One region of the Pseudonocardia nantongensis genome, then DNA from elsewhere that is predicted to be linked to it. Evidence: riboswitches for the same ligand, from Rfam matches in the RefSeq annotation. Region 1 holds a riboswitch; the other holds the start of a gene.
The links. A riboswitch is a leader RNA that binds a small molecule or an ion and turns the genes downstream of it on or off. The one in region 1 is predicted to bind thiamine pyrophosphate.
Positions count from the first base shown of each region.

Region 2: another riboswitch for thiamine pyrophosphate. It lies ahead of ACLFMI_RS12925 (ABC transporter substrate-binding protein); the one in region 1 lies ahead of thiO (glycine oxidase ThiO).

Region 1 is NZ_JBKGXT010000027.1:40,179-47,014, reverse strand. It holds gene ACLFMI_RS23880 (alpha/beta fold hydrolase) at 1-342, opposite strand, end outside; gene ACLFMI_RS23875 (HNH endonuclease signature motif containing protein) at 650-2,209, shown strand; gene ACLFMI_RS23870 (hypothetical protein) at 2,368-2,964, shown strand; gene thiG (thiazole synthase) at 3,024-3,797, opposite strand; gene thiS (sulfur carrier protein ThiS) at 3,799-3,999, opposite strand; gene thiO (glycine oxidase ThiO) at 4,001-5,194, opposite strand; TPP riboswitch at 5,194-5,299, opposite strand; gene thiE (thiamine phosphate synthase) at 5,337-6,035, shown strand; gene ACLFMI_RS23845 (hypothetical protein) at 6,054-6,836, opposite strand, start outside.
Region 2 is NZ_JBKGXT010000010.1:85,659-92,494, forward strand. It holds gene ACLFMI_RS12915 (DUF7455 domain-containing protein) at 12-200, shown strand; gene ACLFMI_RS12920 (Ldh family oxidoreductase) at 362-1,378, opposite strand; TPP riboswitch at 1,400-1,512, shown strand; gene ACLFMI_RS12925 (ABC transporter substrate-binding protein) at 1,538-2,542, shown strand; gene ACLFMI_RS12930 (ABC transporter permease) at 2,539-3,306, shown strand; gene ACLFMI_RS12935 (ABC transporter ATP-binding protein) at 3,303-4,040, shown strand; gene ACLFMI_RS12940 (sugar ABC transporter substrate-binding protein) at 4,222-5,355, shown strand; gene ACLFMI_RS12945 (ATP-binding cassette domain-containing protein) at 5,420-6,193, shown strand; gene ACLFMI_RS12950 (sugar ABC transporter permease) at 6,193-6,836, shown strand, end outside.

The sequences.
Region 1 (6,836 bases):
GAGCCAGTCGGCCGTCGTCGCGGTCGTCAGGTCGAGCCGGACCGGGTCGCTCAGACCGGGCTCGCCGAGCAGATCGACCAGGACGACCGGCCGGTCGCGCGCGAGCAGCTCGACGCCGTCCGCCCACACCGCGCTGTTCCCGCCCGAGCCGTGCAGCAACACCACCGGAGGGCCGTCGTCGGGGCCACAGGTCAGGACGAACGTCCGGCCGGCACGGGTGTCGAGCATGTGGCGCTGCGCGGGCACCGGCCAGGCGGCCAGCTGCTCCTCGTAACGCGTGCGGACCGCGACGGCAGCCGCCTCGCTGGTGTAGATGGCGCCGGCAGCGAGGTCCCCGGTCATGTCCCGCGCCCCCGCCCGCTCGTCGGACCGACACCCCACCACGTGCCCGACTGCCACCGCGACCCGGTTTCCGGCCACCCGACACCGGGTCGCTCGGGTCCCGCGGGCCGCCGGTCAGGGGCGCCGACCGGAGGTCGCCGCTCAGGGGCCCGCGGCCCGCCGCCCGCCACGCACCGGCAGCGCCGCGCCCCGCGCCCCGCACCCCGCAGCGCGTTCCGCGGAACGCGGCCACGGGTTCGCACGGCGTCGCTGTCAGACCCACGTGCCATCCTGATACGAACATCAGTTCGATACATGGGAGCGTCCGATGCCCACCTCCACCAGCTTCGACACCGAATCGGTCGCTCCGCTACCGACCTTGCCCCTGCCCGAACTCGAGTCGGAGTTGCTCGGCCTGGCCGGACACATCGCCGCGGCGGAGTGCCGGTTCCTGCGGCTGCTGGCCGAATTCGACCGGCGCGGCGGCTGGGCCGGCATCGGCGTGCGCTCGTGCGCCCACTGGCTGGCGTGGCGGGCGGGCATGAGCCTGCGAACCGCGACGGAGCACCTGCGCGTCGCCCACGCCCTGGCCGAGCTGCCCCGCATCACCGCCGCGTTCGCCGCCGGACGGATCTCCTACTCGAAGGTCCGGGCGATCACCCGGGTGGCCGGCTCGGAGAACGCCGCGCTGACCCGCATCGCCACGACCTCGGGCGGCCCGGCAGCCACGGCCGCGGGTGCCGGCGACCACCGCGACGCCGACACCGGACACGCCGCAGACACCGGACACGCCGCCGACACCACCGACGAGGACGACGCCGATTCCACCACCGACCCGGCGCCGTCAGGTGGCCCCGAACCGGACTCGCGGCCCGACCCCGAGGTGGCCGAGCAGGTGCTGCTGGACCTCGCTCTGTCCGGCACCGCGAGCCACGTCGAGACCGTGGTGCGGGCCGTTCGCCGCCGCACCACCCCGCCCGCGGACACCACCGCACGCCGCGGCCTGACCTGGCACCACGACGTCGACGGCTCCCTCGTCGTGCGCGGTCGGTTCACTCCCGAGGACGGCGCCGTACTCGTCGCCGCGATCGAGTCCCGCCTCCCGGCACCCGCCCCGAGCCCGAGCTCGGACGCCGCACCACCGAAGGACCTCGACCAGCGCGGCCTCGAGCAGGAGCCCGGCGCGGCGGTCGATCGGCTGGCGGCCCGCCGCGCCGATGCACTGCTGGAAGTGGCCCGCCAGCACGACGACGCGACCGGACCGGTGGTCGCCCGCGGTGCCGCGCAGGTCGTGGTTCACGTGGACATCGGTACCGGCACCGCCCGGGTGGCCGGCGGCCCCGAACTTCCGGAGAGGACCGTCGAGCGGCTGGCCTGCGACGCACGTGCCCAAATCCTGCTCGACGACCGGGTCACGAACCGGCTCTACCTGGGCCGATCCCGGCGTCTTGCCACGCCCGCCCAGATCGCCGCGCTCACCGCACGGGACACCGCCGATGGTGGCGGCTGCCGGTTCCCGGGGTGCGGGCGCACCCGGCACCTGCACGCCCACCACGTCCGGCACTGGCTGCGCGGCGGTACCACCGACATCGACAACCTGATCCTCCTGTGTGGACACCACCACCGGCTTGTCCACGAGCACGGCTACCGGATACGGCTCCGGGAGAACGGCCGCTGGGAGGTCCGCCGTTCGGACGGCGGAGCGGTGGCACCGTCCGGCGAACCACTGAACGGGTCCGCCGAGGCGCTCGTCGAGATCAACACCCGGGCAGGCCTGAAGATCGACCGCAGCACCCTCACCCCGGACTGGTACGGCGACCGTCTCGACCCGGAGCCGATTCTCGACGCCCTGCTACCACCCCGGACCTCCGCTTCGGCTGCGGCCTGAGTCCCGGTTCCTGCAGGGAAGGCCGCAGCAGGTTCCGCGGAACGCGAGCCGGCGCCCGGCCCGGTGATATCGGACCTCGCCACACCGAGCGACACCTGCCTCCGCGTCCCGTGCCGGTCGTGCCGGGCGATGCCGCCAGGGTGCGGTAGACATGGCCGATGCGGTGGTACGCGGAACGCCCGGGGCGGGTCGCCCGCCAACTGGTCGCGGATCTGATCGCGCTGCTGTGGGCGGTGCTGGCGGTCGTCGCCGGGACGACGGTGCGGGAGGGGCTGAACGCGCTGCGCGGGCCGGGTGACGCGCTGGTCGGGGCCGGTGGGCAGGTCACCGACTCGTTCACCGAGATCGCCGGGACGGTGTCCGGGCTCCCGTTCGTCGGGGGCGATCTCTCCCGTGCCCTGGATCCGGCGGTCGGGGCCGGCACCCGGCTGGCGGACGCCGGCCAGGAGTTCGGTGACACCGTCGCGACGGTCGCGGACTGGGCAGGCGTGCTGATCCCGCTGCTCCTGCTGCTGCCCGTGCTGCTGGGTTGGCTGCCGCTGCGACTGCGCTACGCCCGCCGGGCCGGTGCCGCGGTCGGTGCCCGTGGGGTCGCGCCCGACCTGCTCGCCGTGCGGGCGCTGGCCCGCGTCCCGGTGGCGCGACTGACCCGGATCGCCCCGGATCCCGCCGCCGCCTGGCGCTCCGGGGGCCCGGAGGTGGTGCAGCGCCTCGCCGAGCTGGAACTCGCGGACCTGGGCCTGCGGGCCCCGTGACCGGACTCCGAAACTGCCTCGCACGCCGCTGACCGCGGCCGCTGTGTCGTCGGACGACGTCAGACCTCGCGGTCCGGCGAGCTCGCGTGCGCCCAGTGGCGGCGCGGGATCCGCCCGGCGTGCCGCGCATCCCAGCCGGCCTCCACCCCGCGGCGCATCGCCCGGGCCATCCGCTCCGGCTCCGCGGCCCGGGTGACGGCGGTGGCCAGCAGCACCGCGTCGCAGCCGAGTTCCATCGCCTGGGCCGCCTCGGACGCGGTGCCGATTCCGGCGTCGAGCACGACCGGGACGCCCGCGCCGTCGACGATCATCTCGATGTTGTGCGGGTTGCGGATGCCCAGCCCGGTGCCGATCGGTGATCCCAGCGGCATGACGGCGGCGCATCCGGTCTGCTCCAGCTTGCGGGCCAGCACCGGGTCGTCGTTGGTGTAGGGCAGCACGGTGAACCCGTCGTCGACGAGCTGCTCGGCGGCGTCGAGCAGCTCAACGGGGTCCGGCAGCAGGGTCCGTTCGTCGGCGACGACCTCCAGCTTGACCAGGTCGGTCTCCAACGCCTCCCGGGCCATCCGCGCCGTCAGCACGGCCTCGGCGGCGGTCCGGCAGCCCGCGGTGTTCGGCAGCACCCGGATCCCGAGCCGGGACAGCAGTTCCAGCAGCCCGGTGCCGCCCTCGACGTCCACCCGACGCAACGCGACCGTGGTCAGCTCGGCCCCGGAGGCGACCAGCGCCCGCTCCAGGATCTCCAGGTTCGTCGCCCCGCCGGTGCCCATGATCAGCCGGGAGTCGAACTTGGCGTCACCGATCGTCAGCGGCGCGTCCGCGATCTCGCTCATCTCATCCTCCCTGCACGGCGGTCAGTACCTCGACGCGCGTGCCCTCGGTGAGCCGGTGCTCCGGCCAGTCGGTGCGGCGGACGACCTCGCCGTCGACGGCGACGGCGACGCCCCGCTCGGGCAGTCCGGCCTCGGCCAGCACCCCGGCGAGGGTCGCCCCGCCCGCCGTCTCGCGGCTCTCGCCGTTCAACACGATCCGCATGTCACTTCCTCTCCGCCGGGAGGCGATCGACGCTCGCTCCGGCTACGCGCCACTCGGTACCGAACCGGCTCGGGTCCGCCACCCGGGCGGCCTCCGGCACGGCTTCGCCGCGCAGCAGCGCACCCACCGCGGCCGCCGTGACCGGGGCCAGCAACATCCCGTTCCGGCCGTGCCCGGTCGCGACCAGCAGCCCGTCCGGGCCGGTCCGGCCGATCAGCGGCAGGTTGTCCCGGCTGCCGGGGCGCAGCCCCGCCGCCGCCTCGGTGAGCGCGTACTCGGCGATCCCGGGCAGTACCCGTTCGGCGTCCCGGAGCAGGTCCCGGACGCCGCCGACGGTCACGTCGGTGTCGAACCCGTTCTCCGCCGTCGTCGCACCGACGACCAGGTCGTGCCCGGGGCCGGGACGTGGCACCGCGTACACCGGGCGGCCGTCGACCAGGGCCCGCACCGTGCGGGACGGCGGCGGCAGCGCCCCGGCCCGCCGGGTCAGCCGCAGGATCTCGCCCTTCACCGGACGGACCAGGCCGTCCAGCGCCGGGTGCAGCCGCGACGACCACGCCCCGGCCGCGACCAGCACGGCGTCGGCAGCCACGTGCTGGGACGGGGCTGAGCCGTCGGCGGCCAGGTGCACGCCGGTGACCCGGTCGCCGTCGTCGGCCACGGCCTCGACGGCCCGCTCGACGACCGCCACCCCGGCCCGCTCGCAGGCGGCCCGCAACGCGTCCAGCAGGGCCCGGTTGTCCACCGACGGGTCGTCGGGGACCGAGAGCCCGCCGCGGACGTCCGGGCCGAGCGCGGGCTCCAGGCGACGCAGCTCCCGGCCGGTCATCCGCTGCACCGGGCGGCCCAGGGTCTCCAGGTGCCCGGCCAGCGCGGCCAGCTCGTCCCGGTCTCCCGGACCGGTCGCCGCGACGACCGTGCCCTCGGGGTGCATCCCCGCGTCGGTGCCGGCCTCGGCGGAGAGCTCGCGGGTGAACTCCGGCCAGCGGGTCACCGAGTCCAGCCCCAACGCGAGCAGGTCCTCCTCACCGGGCCACGCCTCCGTGACCGGCGCGAGCATCCCGCCCGCCACCCGGGACGCACCGGAGCCGGGCGCCGGATCGAAGACGGTCACCCGCAATCCGCCCCGCGCGGCCTCGCGGGCCGCGGCGAGCCCGATCGCGCCCGCGCCGACGACCGCCAGCCGTCCGATCATGGTGGTTGCACCTCACTCCCTGCGCCGGCATGACCCGGATCAGGTTCGACGGTCGGGACCGGCAGGTCCCCTCTCAGCCTGCTGCGGCAGGCTCCCGTGGTTCTCGCGTCCGCCGTCCACGGTACGCCGTAGCGTGCGTGCCGTGTCCTCCACCGAGACCCGCACCGCCGAGACCCGCACCGCACGCCCGGACCGGCTCGATCGCCTGGAGCGAGCCCGGCTCTACCTCTGCACCGACGCCCGCACCGACCGCGGTGACCTCGCCGAGTTCGCCGACGCGGCGCTGGCCGGCGGCGTGGACGTCGTGCAACTGCGGGACAAGGGCGGCCCGGACGGACCGCTGGAGGCCAACGCCGAGCTCGCGGCCCTGGAGGTGCTCGCCGACGCGTGCCGGCGGCACGGCGCGCTGCTGGCCGTGAACGACCGGGCCGACGTCGCCCTGGCCGCCGGCGCGGACGTGCTGCACCTCGGCCAGGACGACCTGCCGGTGCGCTGGGCGCGCCGGGTGGTGGGCGACGACGTGCTCGTCGGCCGGTCCTCGCACAGCACGGACGAGACCCTCGCCGCGGCGACCGAGGACGGCGTCGACTACTTCTGCGTGGGGCCCTGCTGGCCGACGCCGACCAAGCCGGGCCGCCCCGCGCCGGGCCTCGACCTGGTCCGCACGGTCGCCGGGCGGGCACCGGACCGGCCCTGGTTCGCGATCGGCGGGATCGACGAGCAGCACCTCGACGAGGTGCTCGACGCCGGGGCGGAGCGGATCGTCGTCGTCCGCGCGATCACCGGCGCCGACGACCCGCAGGCCGCCGCCGCCCGCCTGAAGGCCCGGCTGACCCGCTGATCCGTCGACCCCGGTGGATCATTCGGTCGGGGAGGCGCCGCCGCCGTCCTGGCCGGAGTTCTGCTGGCCGGAGTCCGGCTCCTGGGTCGGCAGCACCCGGTTCAGCCCGTCCTGCAGCCGGTTGCCGCTGTCACCGTCGGACCCGGAGCCGCTCTCCTCCGATTGCTGCTCCCCCGACTCGCCGGTGCTCGTCCCGGACTCCGAGCTGCTCTCGGTCGAGGACTCACCGGTCGAGGTGGCGCTCTCCGAGGTCGACGACGAGTCGGTGCCGCCGCTCTGCTCACCCTCATCGGTGGCCGGTGCCGGCGGCCCGGGACGGACGACGCCCCCGAGCGAGGTGCCGGAGCCGTTGCCGGACAGCGACGACCCCTTCACGACCTCGATGCCCGTGATCAGGAACATCGAGACGGCGAAGGTGAGGACCCCGAGCACCGCGGACACGATCAGCGTCTTGCGGGTGGGCCGGACCCGGCGCCACCCGCCGCGCCCGGCCGCCGACCCGGCCCGCTGCCTCCGGCCGGGCGCCTGCGACGGGTCGAGCCGCACGGTCTCCTCGCCGGTCGGCCCCGCCGCTCCGCGCCCCGACGACTGCCGGGCCGCCATGGCCGTCCCCTCGGCGACGCCCTTGCCCTTCCGGGCGGCCGCCTTGTCCTTGAGCTCGAGCGCCTTCCCCTTGCCCTGCTCGATCCCGCGGGTGAGGAACGCGCTGGCCAGCGTGTAGACGATCGAGCCGAGGGCCGCGCCGAGCACGGTGCCGACCGCGCCCAGGAACGAGCCGAGGATCGCGCTGACGATCGACGC
Region 2 (6,836 bases), on a different contig from region 1:
GGGAGACCGCTATGCAGCCCGAAACGCTGACCCGGCCCGAACTGACCCTCGCCGACCGCTGTGACCGTTGCGGTGCGGCGGCCAAGGTGCGTGCGATTCTTCCCTCCGGTGGGGAACTCCTGTTCTGCAACCACCACGGTCGTGCCCACGCCGAGAAGCTGCGTGAGTCCGGCGTGGAGGTCCAGCAGGGCGAGGAGTGACCGTCCGCGGGCCGAAGACGCCCGACCAGACCTGAACCGGACGGGGCGGGGATCCAGCAGGGTCCCCGCCCCGTTCGCGTGTCGGGTCCCGCCCACGACCGTCCCGCCGGACCGCGTGGAGCGCGCGGGGAACCCCGACCGGGAGCCCGGCGGGACCCGAGCTACCCGAGCAGCGCCCGGGCCCGGGCCCAGCTGTCCGGATCCACCGGCACCCCGCGGGCCAGGTTGTCGGCCCGGACGGTGCGGGCGCGGTCGCCGGGAACGGCGACCGGCCCGTGCCCGGGCGCCGGTTCGAGGGCCCGCAGGGCGTCCAGGTACGCGCGGACGCCGGCGGCCGGGCCGCCGAACGCGGCCGGGTCGACCGCCAGCAGCAGGTCGCCCTTGGTGACCGGGTCGGTGACGTCGAGGGTGCCGCGGACGTCCGTACCGAGCGCGGTGTGTGTGAGCGAGGCGACCAGCAGCTCCAGCACCAGCGCCAGCGCGTAGCCCTTCGGACCGCCGAACGGGGTGATCGCCCCGTCCAGGGCGGCGGCCGCGTCGGTGGTCGGCAGGCCCTCGGCGTCCACCACGGACCCGGACGGGAGCGGCTCGCCGCGGGCGGCGTGGTCGAGCACCTTGCCGCGGGAGACCTGCCCGGTCGCCATGTCGAGCACCACCGGCTCCCCGCCGTCGGTCGGGACGGCCGCGGCGAGCGGGTTGGTGCCGATCATCGCCGGGGCCGCGCCCCACGGGTGCACGAGCGCCTCGGACGTCGTCGTGGCGATCCCGACCAGGCCGCGGGCGGCCAGCCGCTCGACGTAGGGCGCGAGCATCCCGAGGTGCCCGCACCTGCGGATCGCGGCGACCGCGATCCCGGTCTCGGCAGCCGGGCCGGGGAGCGCGTCGCAGGCGGCCAGAGCGGTGGGCGGGCCGAGGCCGTCGTGGCCGTCCACCCGCAGCACGCCCGGCCGGGCCCGCTCGGTCGTCGGCGCCGCCACCGGGTCGATCAGCCCGGCCCGCACCCGTCCGGCCAGCACCTCGAGGCGCCGGATGCCGTGCGAGGCGTGCCCGCGCAGGTCGCCCTCGCAGAGCCACTCGCCCTGCACCCGGGCCGTGGCGTCCGGCACGCCGAGTCCGGTGAGGACCCCGACGGTCAGGGCCACATGGTCGTCGACGGGTACGCGGTGGTCGCTGCTCACGATCGGTCAGCGTAGGGTCGGGCCCAGAACCGCGGGAGCCCGCGTACCGGGGCTGAGAGGGCGGCAGGACCGGCCGTCGACCGTTCGAACCTGATCCGGTTGACACCGGCGTAGGGAGGCCGCTCCTTGCTGTTCTCACGTGCCCGTCCCCCCATCGTCGTGCCGGCAGCGCTGCTGCTCGCGCTCGCGCTCGTCCTGACCGGCTGCGCCGACACGGGCGACGACCGGGGGAACGGCGGCGAGCCGATCCGGGTGGCCCTGGACTGGACGCCGAACACCAACCATCTGGGCCTGTTCGTCGCCCAGCAGGCCGGGTACTTCCGCGACGCCGGGCTGGACGTCGAGTTCCTGCCCTACAACCAGACGTCGCCGGACGTCCTGGTCGGTTCCGGTGCCGCCGAGTTCGGCGTCAGCTTCCAGGACTCGTTCACCTACTCCAAGGCGGCCGGTGCGGACATCACCTCGGTGATGGCGATCCTGCAGCACTGGGCCACCGAGATCGCCGTGCGCGCCGACCGGCCGGACATCACGCGCCCGCGCGACCTCGACGGCACGGTCTTCGCCGGGTTCGGCGGGCCGGGCGAGACCGCGACCATGCAGGCGGTGATCAGGGCTGACGGCGGCCGCGGCGAGTTCCGCACCGAGGTCCTCGCCACCGCCGCCTACGAGGCGCTCTACGCCGGACAGGCCGACTTCACCCTGCCGTTCGTGCACGTCGAGGGGCTCGAGGCGCAGCTGCGCGGTGAGCCGTTGCGCACGTTCCGCTACACCGACTACGGCTTCCCGGACGCCTACAACGTCCTGCTCGCCGGCAACTCGACCTGGCTGGGGCAGAACCCGGACCGGGCCCGGGCGTTCGTCCAGGCGGTGCAGCGCGGCTACGCCCTCGCCGCCGAGAACCCCGCCGGGGCCGCGCGGATGTTGAAGGAGGCCAACCCGGGCGCGTTCACGAACGACGAGCTCATCGACCGCGGCGCCGCGATGCTGGCGCGGGGATACCTGCGCGACGGGCAGGGCCGGGTCGGGTTCCAGACGCCGGAGAAGTGGTCGGCGTTCTCCGGGTTCCTCTACGACACCGGCACCGTCGCCGGGCCGGACGGCGCGCCGGTGCGGCAGAAGCCGGACTTCGCGACCTGGTTCACCAACGAGTACCTGGCGCCGTGAGGGCGGGCGGGTTGGCGCGCCGGCTCGCACCCGCGGTGCTCGTCGTCGCCGTCGGGCTTCTCGCCTGGCAGGTCGCGGTCACCGCGCTCGGCCTGCGGCCGCAGGTACTGCCCTCGCCGCTCCGCGTGCTGGCGCAGGGCTGGGCGTTCCGCTCCGCGCTGTGGGAGAACACGCTGCCGACGGTCCAGGTCACCGCGATCGGCTTCGCGGTGTCACTGGCGGTGGCCTGGTCGATCGCGGTCGCGGTGGACTTCTCGCCGTGGCTGCGCCGGGCCCTGACCCCGCTGCTGGTGGCGTCCCAGACACTGCCGGTGGTGGCGATCGCCCCGCTGCTGATCATCTGGTTCGGCTTCGGGCTGCTGCCGAAGGTGCTGGTGATCGCGCTGGTGACGTTCTTCCCGGTCGCCGTCGGGCTGATCGAGGGGTTCGCCGCGACCGACCGGTCGGCGACCGCGCTGCTGCGCAGCATGGGCGCCTCGCGCTGGCAGCGGTTCCGCTACGTCCGGCTGCCGGGCGCGCTGCCGTCGTTCTTCACCTCGCTGCGGATCGCGATCACCTACGCGGTGACCGGCGCGATCTTCGCCGAGTACGTCGGTGCCCGTGCCGGGCTGGGGATCTTCATGCAGCTGCAGCGCAACCAGTTCCGCACCGATCTGGTGCTCGCCGCCGTCGGGGTGGCCGCGGCGCTCTCGGTGGCCCTGTTCGGGCTCACCTACCTGGTGCAACGCCTGGTCACCCCCTGGTACCGGGGTGATCATCGATGAAGGTCGCGGTGCACGACCTCGCGGTGCGCTACGGCGCCCTGGAGGTGCTGTCCGAGGTGTCGCTGTCGGTGGCGCCCGGCGAGTTCGTCTCGATCGTCGGGCCGTCCGGGTGCGGGAAGTCGACGCTGTTCGAGACGCTCGTCGGGATCGGAGACGGCGCCACGGTCACCGGGACCGTCGAGGTGGACGGCGGCCCGGCCCGGGGCGCGCCGTTCGGCTACATGCCCCAACAGGACCTGCTCTTCCCCTGGCGGACGGTGCTGGACAACACCACGCTGGGGATGGAGGTCGCCGGGGTGTCCCGGCGCGAGGCCCGTGAGCGGGCGCGGGCGCTGTTCGAGCCGTTCGGGCTGGCCGGATTCGAACGATCCCGGCCGGCCGAACTCTCCGGTGGGATGCGGCAGCGGGCGGCGCTGCTGCGCACCGTCGTCGGCGGGCAGTCGGTGCTGCTGCTCGACGAGCCGTTCGGCGCCCTGGACGCGCTGACCCGGGTCGGGATGCAGGAGTGGCTGGAGTCGATGCGTGAGCACTACGGCTGGACCACCCTGCTGATCACCCACGACGTCCGGGAGGCGGCCTTCCTGTCCGACCGGGTCGTCGTGCTCTCGCCGCGGCCCGCGACGGTACGGACCGAGATCGCCGTAGACCTGCCCCGGCCGCGGACCCGGGAGATCCTCACGGACCCGGGACTCGCCCGTGTCGAGGCGGATCTGCTGGAGACCCTGCGGAGCTGATGCCCGGGCAGGCCGGGTGGCAGCACGACAACAAATGACCGCGGCCGTGACCGGATCGTGACTCGGTCGGGTGGACTTTCTCGATCCAGTGTGCTGTGCCTCGCATCGCTCGACCTAATACGTTGGCGCTCGCAACATTATAGGTCTGAAGCCACAGTGTCGTGGAGGGATGTCCATGAGGATGCGCGAGGCGCGGCCCCGGCTGCGGCGGACGATGGTGGCGGCGGGGCTGGGCCTCGTGCTCGCGCTGTCGGCGTGCGGCCAGAACAGCGCCGGCGGCGGCGAGGAGGCCGCAGGGTCCGGCGAGTCCGGGGAGGGTGGGATCAAGGTCGGGGTGATCCTCCCGGAGACCGACACCTCGGCCCGCTGGGAGGGCTTCGACAAGCCAATGCTCGACAGGGCGATGCGTGCCGAGGGCCTCGATCCCGACATCCAGAACGCCCAGGGCGACGAGCAGAAGTTCTCGACCCTGGCCGACGGGATGATCTCGAGTGGGGTACAGGTCCTGGTCATCGCCTCGATCAGCGGCGACGGCGGCAATGCCGTCGCGCAGAAGGCCAAGGCGCAGGGCATCCCGGTGATCGACTACGACCGGCTGAACCTGGGCGGCACCAGCGACTACTACGTCTCGTTCGACAACGAGAAGGTCGGGGAGCTGCAGGGCCAGGGCCTCGTGCAGGGCATCGGGGACAAGCCGGGCGCGCAGATCATCCAGATCGAGGGCGCGCCCACTGACAACAACGCGACCCTCTACACGAACGGCCAGCTGAAGGTGCTGCAGCCGAAGTACGACTCCGGCGCGTACCGGCTCGTGCAGAACCAGGCCATCGACAAGTGGGACAACCAGGTCGCGGGCACCACGTTCGAGCAGATCCTGACCGGCAACGGCGGCAAGGTCGACGGCGTCGCCGTCGCGAACGACGGCATGGCCGGTTCGATCATCACGGTGCTCAGCAAGTACGGCCTCAACGGCAGGGTCCCGGTCACGGGGCAGGACGCCACCGCCGACGGGCTCGCCGCGATCCTGCGCGGCGACCAGTACATGACGGTGTTCAAACCGATCCAGGAGGAGGCCGACGCCGCCGCGAAGTTGGCCGGCGCGCTGGCCAGGGGCGACACCGCGGCCGCCGACGCCGTCGCGACGCAGACGGTGAACGACCCGGAGGGCGACCGGGACGTCAAGTCCGTGCTGCTCACCCCGCAGCTGATCACCAAGGGCAACGTCAAGACGGTCACCGACGCCGGCTACATCGAGCCCGCCGAGATCTGCGACGGCCCGAACGCCGCGGTCTGCGGCGAGCTCGGCATCCAGTAGCAGCCACCTCCGGCCGTGGCGGGACGACCTCCCGCCACGGCCGGGCCCTACCGGAGGGACGGCCATGGCCGAACCGATCCTGACCCTGCGCCGGGTGTCCAAGAACTTCGGCGCGGTGCGGGTCCTGCACGACGTCGACCTCACCGTCCGCGCCGGCGAGGTCACCGCACTCGTCGGTGACAACGGCGCAGGCAAGTCCACCCTGGTCAAGTGCGTCGCGGGCATCCACCCGATCGACGGCGGTGAGATCGTCTTCGACGGTGCGCCGGTGACGCTCGGCGCGCCCGCGGACGCCGCCCGGCTCGGCATCGAGGTCGTCTACCAGGACCTCGCGCTGGCCGACAATCTCGACATCGTCCAGAACATGTTCCTGGGCCGCGAGCGCGGCCGGCCCTGGATGCTCGACGAGGGCTCGATGGAGCAGGCGGCGCGCGACACGCTCGCGTCGCTCTCGGTCCGGACCGTCACCTCGGTGCGGACCCCGGTGGCCTCACTGTCCGGCGGGCAGCGGCAGACCGTCGCCATCGCCAAGTCGGTGCTCTGGGACTCCCGGGTCGTCCTGCTCGACGAGCCGACCGCGGCGCTCGGCGTCGCGCAGACCCGCCAGGTGCTCGACCTCGTCCGGCGGCTGGCCGAGCAGGGCCTCGCCGTCCTGCTGATCAGCCACAACATGGCCGACGTCTTCGAGGTCTCGGACCGGATCGCCTGCCTCTATCTCGGCCGCATGGTCGCCGAGGTGCCGACCCGCGACGTCACGCACTCGCAGGTCGTCCAGCTGATCACCGCCGGTCGCTCCGGCGAGCTGGGACTGGCCCGGCCCGAGTCGGAGACCGTCTGATGGCGGGCCGCCCCGGCTCCGGACCCGAGCCCGACCCCGTGGAGCCCACCGACGGACCGATCGTGACCGACCGCCGGACCGACCGGGCGGGAGAGCAGGCGGCGCCGGCGAGCGCCGCGCAGCGGACGAACCCCGGCAACCGGGCCGCCGACTTCGGCATCGACACCACCGCGCACACCACCTCCGAGGCGGTCGGGGCCTACCTGAAGGGACTGCGTGCCGGCGAGCTCGGCACGCTGCCGGCGCTGCTCGGCCTGGCCGCGCTGTTCGTGCTGTTCACCGTCCTGGACTCCGGCGGCACCTTCCCGAGCCTGCTCAACCTGGCCAACCTCCTGCAGCAGGGCGCAGGCCCCACGATCATCGCGATGGGCCTGGTGTTCGTGCTGCTCACCGGGGAGATCGACCTCGCGGCGGGCACCGCGTCCGGGCTCGCGGCGGCGCTGATGGCGCTGCACCTGGTGAACGACGGCAACGTTCTCGGCGCCACCGGGACGGTCGTGTTCGTGCTGCTCGTGATCGTGATGCTGGTCGCGGCCGCGCTCGCCGCGCTGGTCCGGGTGTGGGCCGGGACGGTGATCAGCCTGCTCACCGCGGTGCTGCTGGTGGTGGGCGTCCCGGCGACCGCGTGGACGGTGATGGGGCT